2 linked regions of the Leisingera sp. NJS204 genome follow. The protein of the gene in region 2 interacts with the protein of the main gene of each other region in a pairwise test. Links are inferred from orthologs where the notes say so. Each region holds a gene or a part of one and is shown on either strand. Other genes may lie near its edges.

The links. The genes of interacting proteins can lie anywhere in the genome.
Region 1: the proteins of tsaE (region 2) and rlmB interact in binary tests that used the Escherichia coli proteins (3 or more experiments, as listed by UniProt). The link is inferred for Leisingera sp. NJS204 from one-to-one orthologs.

The regions. Positions count from the first base shown.
Region 1 is NZ_CP035417.1:2,721,470-2,724,377, forward strand. What follows is about bases 1-2,836. They hold rlmB (23S rRNA (guanosine(2251)-2'-O)-methyltransferase RlmB), read right to left. Parts: upstream 1,889-2,836; coding sequence 1,112-1,888; downstream 1-1,111. Other genes in these bases: ETW24_RS13375 (CoA-binding protein), read right to left, coding at 1-343; ETW24_RS13380 (YHS domain-containing (seleno)protein), read right to left, coding at 550-999; ETW24_RS13390 (DUF2478 domain-containing protein), read right to left, coding at 2,236-2,754; ETW24_RS13395 (NnrU family protein), read right to left, coding at 2,817-2,836. In the rest of the region: more of ETW24_RS13395, read right to left, coding at 2,837-2,908. UniProt on the Escherichia coli protein: Specifically methylates the ribose of guanosine 2251 in 23S rRNA.
Region 2 is NZ_CP035417.1:4,127,908-4,130,920, forward strand. Bases 57-2,997 are described here. They hold tsaE (tRNA (adenosine(37)-N6)-threonylcarbamoyltransferase complex ATPase subunit type 1 TsaE), read right to left. Parts: upstream 1,795-2,997; coding sequence 1,318-1,794; downstream 57-1,317. Other genes in these bases: ETW24_RS20065 (nucleotidyltransferase family protein), read right to left, coding at 57-323; ETW24_RS20070 (aminoglycoside phosphotransferase family protein), read right to left, coding at 323-1,321; ETW24_RS20080 (PAS-domain containing protein), read right to left, coding at 1,844-2,997. In the rest of the region: more of ETW24_RS20065, read right to left, coding at 1-56; more of ETW24_RS20080, read right to left, coding at 2,998-3,013. UniProt on the Escherichia coli protein: Required for the formation of a threonylcarbamoyl group on adenosine at position 37 (t(6)A37) in tRNAs that read codons beginning with adenine.

The DNA.
Region 1 (2,908 bases), 1.4 Mb from region 2 along the record:
CGGCTTCGGCATGTTCCACACCAATCTGCATCCAAATTGTCGGCAGCTCAGGAAATGCCTCCAGCGCCTCGTCCGCAATGGGCGGCACCGCCTCTGAGCGGCGGAAGATATCGACCATGTCCACCGGGACGTCTATTTCAGAAAGACTGGCCCGCACCGTTTCGCCAAACAGCATCTTGCCTGCATGGCCGGGGTTCACCGGAATCACCCGGTAACCCTTGAGCCCCAGATAGCGCGCCACGTAATAGCTGGGGCGCACCGGGTTCATCGACACGCCGGCCACCGCCACCACTTTGGTCCGTTGCAGGATCGTTTTCAGATGCTCATCGCTGTATTCTGTCATGGCCCGCACCCTAGCTGCGGCGCCCGCTTTGGCAAAGGTGGATTCGCTGCAGGGCAAACAAAAAAGCGCCCGGACGAACCGGGCGCTAGGTATGGAACGAGGGACAGTGAAAAAGATCTGCGGTGGTTCCACTCCGCAGTCCCTATTGAATATGGGCCACAGTCTGGAAAATAAAAGAGCACCTCTCGCAATCGTGAGGTGACAGGCTATTTCCTTAGAACCGCAGGCCAATGCGCGCGGCCGTCCGCAATCATCTGCACGGTGTCCGCCTGCCACAGATGGTGGACACCGCGGTTGTTCAGAAGAAACAGCTCTCCGTCCACGATGGCCCAGATTCGCGGGTTTCCATCATGAAGCCGCCCCTGCGACATCGCATAGGCGCAGTAGCCGCCAAAGGCCGGCGCATAGGCCCGCGGGTTGGCCTCGAACTGCGCCTGATTGCGGGCTGATGCAAACCGCCAGACAACGCCTTTCCACATCACCGCATGGCCGCGCCGTCCGGGTTCTGCCGTGCCATGTTCGAAAAACGCAACCGCATCATACCCGCCGATAGCAACGCCCGCACGGGAAGAGAAAACAGCAGCATCAGCCCGCGCCATATCCGGCAGGGACACAAACATCACCGCAACGGCCATCAGGACCAGACGCAAGGCCACATTGCACTCCATTCACTTCTTGCAACAGACTTCCGACTCTGCCGCACCGCCGTGCTCTTGCAAAGACGGCATACGCAGATGTGATCAGCCCGTGACGGCCGGCGCCGCGGCCCTACCGGGCGATGGAGGCGTAAAGCGCGATGGCCGCTGCATTGGAGACATTGAGCGAGCCAAAACCGCCCGCGGCGTCAATCTTAACCAGCCCGTCAACAGTTTCCTTGGTCTTCTGGCGCAGGCCCGGGCCTTCGGCGCCCAGAACCAGTGCTACCGGCAGGTGCTTTTTGCCGTCCAGTGCGGTCTCAATGGTGTCCTCCGCCTCGCCGTCCAGGCCCAGTACGACAAAGCCCATGTTCTGCAGTTCAGCGATGGTATCAGCAAGGTTGCGCATCCGCAGATAGGGCTGGCGTTCCAGCGCGCCGCTGGCGGTCTTGGCCAGCGCCCCGGTTTCAGGTGCCGAATGGTGGCGTGTGCCAATGACGGCGCTGGCGCCCAGCACCTCGGCCGAGCGCAGGATGGCGCCGACGTTGTGCGGATCCGTCACCCGGTCCAGCAGCAGCACCCGCGGCGCCTCGCGGCCGATGCAATTGTCGGCCAGCCCGCCCCAGTTCAAGGGCTTCACTTCCAGTGCCGCGCCCTGATGCACCGACTGTGCGTCAATCGGAGGGTTGAACTTGCGCGGGTCGATCACCTCGGCCTCGACGCCCGAGGCTGCGATGGCGTCCGCCAGTTTCACTTCGGCGTTCATGGTCACCATCAGGCGCAGTTTCTCGCGCTGGGGATTCATCAGCGCATCGCGCACCGCATGCAGCCCGAACAGCCAAACGGTTTCTGCCGAGGCGGCCTTTTTGGACTGTTCTTTTGCGACGACCCATTTGGGCTTCTTGGTCATTTTACTCTCCGGCAGAAAGAATTTTCAAGGCGTGCTGAAAACTTGCGTTTTTCCGGTTGACGCCCCTTTGGCCTGCTTGTAATCACGCCTCCACATCAGGTGCAACATGCAACTGACAGTGGGCGACAGGCCGCAAGGTGTGGCAGGGGACTGTAACTCCCTCGCGGAGACGCACGCCTGGTTCGATTCCAGGGTCGCCCACCATCTTCTCTTCTATTCAGACCGGACGATGGTGGCCCAGCTGCAGACCGGATGGGCTGCGCGCCGCCCCTGTGCTGTCCGGCGCAGCAAAAAACCCGCGTGAAGTTCGCGGGCTTTCCGTTTGATTTGAAATGGGAATGCGCCAGTCAGGCGGTTTCAGAAACGGCCTGTTCCGCCCAGGCAACCAGCGCGTCCAGATCCGGTCCCGCCTCCACGGCCATACCGTCGGCAAAGGTCTGGAACGGCTCCACATTCATCTGGTTTACGCCGGAAATCACCGGAATGCCCAATGCCAGCGCCTCGCCGATTATGGGCCGCATGCCGCGCCCGTCGGCCTCGTGCTTGCCGAATTTATTGACGATCATCAGCTGCGGTGCCGGGTCCGTTTGCAGCGTGGCAGAGACCTGCCCGACCGCTTGTTCCAGCGCTTCCGGGTTCAGGCGGCAGCCGCGGGCGCCCGCGCCCAGGGATTGCGAAATCCGGATGGTTTCGCCTGAAGGCAGCACCCGCACATCCATGTCGCACAGTTCCTTGTCGTAGCATTCGACATTGGTCTGCACGATGCCGGCCAGGCGGATGCCCTTGGCCTGCAGCCGTTCGGCAAGCTCGCTCAGCAAACGGTCAGTGGCACCGCGTTCTTGAGTCATCACATAGGCCAGGTGCATCGGTCATTCTCTCCAGTCTCGTCTCAGTTAATAGGTGGTCATGCAGCGGGCTGGGTCAACCCCTACCACGGCAACGGGCTGTAGCCGATGACCGGGGTGTGCAGGATCAGCAGGGCCAGAAACACCGCGCCCGCCAGCCCGGCCTCAGCCGCAG
Region 2 (3,013 bases):
TCGGTATTCATGGTGAAAACCGGCCCGTCTCCCAACAGCGGCAAAGCCTGGCGCAGACCGCCGCCAGTGTCGAGAATCTCGGGGGATTCGAGACTGATGCGTACACTATGAGGCTCTAAAAAGGTCCTTAACGGCTCAGGCTTGTAATGCAGGTTTGCTGCTATCCGGGCTGGCCGGATGGCTTGGGCGAGCTCCAGCGCATGGGCGATCAGTGGCCGTCCTGAGACTTCGATCATCGGTTTCGGCTTGTCGCGGGTCAGCTCCCGCATCCGGGTTCCAAATCCAGCGGCAAACAGCATGACGGCATCAGGGACGCGCTGCATCAGGGCCTCAGCCTATCCAGATTGTCCGGGGTTGGGGGCGGCAGGCCTTCACGCAGCAGATCCGCAACCGGAGCCAGCGCAGGATGCTCCAGCCCGCGAATGAAATGGTCCCACACCCGCGGGATCAAGTCCACGTAATGAGGTTTGCCGTACTCCAGGCTGAGCCTGGCAAAGACACCGAGGATACGAAGATTCCGCTGCACGCCCAGAACGGTATAGGCGGTGCGGAAACCAGACTCATCCACTCCGGTGGCAGAGATATAGCGATCAATCATCTGCATCTCGATGGCGGCCGGCACGTCGCGGCGGGCATCCTGCAGCAGCGACACCAGATCATATGCGCAGTGGCCGGCGCGGGCGTCCTGAAAGTCCAGCAAACCGACACGCGCCACCCCGTTGCGGTCCGGCAGCCACAGCAGGTTTTCGGCGTGGTAGTCACGCTGAACCAGAACAGGATCGCCTTTGACAGTTTCACGCAGGATGTCTTCGAATTGATCCTCGAACCTGGATTGCAAGTCAGGATCATGGCCGCCGAGGATACCGTCGCGGTACTTCAGCAGCGCCAGACCGGCCATTTCTGCCATCATTCGCGGGCCATATGGTTCAAGATCCGGCGTGGTTGCGTGATGCAAGGAAACCAGCGCATCGGTGGCCGCCTTATAGAGTTCCATTTCCAGCGCCGGTTTCTGAAGAACGACGCGTGCGAAAAGGTCATCACCCAGGTCTTCCAGCAGCAAAAAGCCATTCTCAACGTCCTGTGCCAGGATCTCCGGGGCGCTGAGACCCTGGGCCCGCAGGTATTCGGCAATGCGGATGAAAGGGCGGACATCTTCGCCCTTTTCCGGCGGCGCGTCCATCAGCACAACGGTCTTACCATTGTCGGCCGTCAGCCGTTCATAGCGCCGGTTGGAGGCATCGCCGGCCAGCGGACCGCGTTGCCAGCCGCCATAAGACGTAGCTGAGAGAAATCTTTCGCACAGGGTGTTGCGGTCAGTCATGCGCAGATGCGCTCCATCATGGGCCGCCATTTCATGTCGCTCCAGCTAAGCGTCAGACGGCGGCGGTCTTCATGTTCCGGATCCAGCGCCAGTTTCAGGCGAATGGCGTGGGCGGGGGTCAGTTCGGCCAGCCGGTCGGGCCATTCGACCAGGCAGATGGCGCTGTCGAACGCTTCGATCAGACCCAGTTCTTCCAGCTCATCCAGAGACGACAGCCGGTAAAGGTCGGTGTGCCACAGCTCACCGGCGGGCACGTCATAGGTTTGCACCAGAGTAAAAGTAGGTGAAGGGACGTCCTCCGGCACATCCATAAGCGATTGGATCAAATGGCGGGCGAAATGGGTTTTACCGGCGCCGATCACCCCCTCCAGCAACAGGCAATCGCCGGGGCGCAGGGCCCCGGCGATCTGTGCGGCCAATCGGGCCGTATCGTCCGGTGAGTTCAGCGTGCAGGACGCAGTTTCTGTTGTCATGGCGCTAGAATGGCGCCGCCGCCGGTCTGCTGCAAGCCGGTTTCCGGGCCTAGCCCTTGCTGATAGCGGGGAAGCGCTGCTGGCCTGCCGGCAAGGCCACAGTTTCCGGTGCCCGGAAGCTGACCATTGTAGCACCGTTCTGAATTGCGGAGACTTTGCAGACCATGCGCGTGCCATCACGCAATTGGACATGGGACCACCAGGCTTCGCGGCCGTCTCCGCCGGCAACAAAATCGCGGATCTCACCCCAGACAGGGGTCGGCGCACAGGTGTCCTGCCAGATCCGGCTGGCATCCATGATCGAGACTTTGGCAAAGCTGGCCTCAGGGTCCATTGACCAGAGGCTGCCATAGGCACTGTTAGAGAAGGTCATGCTGCCATCGCTGGCAAAGACCGTAATCGCCTCATCCATCTGGTCCATGATTGACTGGCCCATCTCAAGCTCTGAGCGGAACTGGCGGGTGAGTGTGACCTCGGCGGTGATGTCTTCGAACAGGAAGGCAATGGCGCCGTCCGGGTGCGGCCGGCCCGAAACCTTGTAAACGGATCCCGAAGGCAGCGACCAGGTTTCCTGATAGCGGCCTTCAGCGGCGGCCTCCAAGAGGTCGGCCATCTGGTGGCGCCAGCTGGAATAGCTTTTGGGTTCCGGCATCATCCGCTGGTCGCGCAGGCGGTCGAAGAAGGTCAGAAGATTGGGCCGCGAGCTGAGGAAATTGGCGGGCAGGGCAGTGAGGTCGATCAGCACCGGGTTGAACAGCACCAGCTGGCGGTTGCGGTCAAAAATCGCAAGGCCGATCGACAGCTGGGCAAACGTCTTGGCCAGAGTCTGCACGAAATTGCGCTGGGCAACCTCGGCGTCGACCACGGCATTCACATCCACCGCGTGACACAGCCAGCCGGCTTCGGTTTCTGTGGTGGAAACGTTATACCACAGTTTTTTGTTGCTTTCCGGCAGCGGGATGTAGATCCGCTCCGGCTTGCCGCTGTTCATCGGGTCGTGCAGATCGGTGAACAGCGGCTCGGCAAAGTCGGCATTGCGGCCGCGGATCTTCTGGCTGAGGTCGTCATAAGCGAGGTTGGACCAAGTAACGTTGCCCTCCTCCGACTGCAGCCAGACCGGGTAGGGCGCCTGATGCACGGCAGCGCGCAGGGTGGTCAGTTCCTGATCCAGGGATTTGTTCTGTTCTTCCAAGGTGCTGCGGCGCAGCTGCACGCGGGT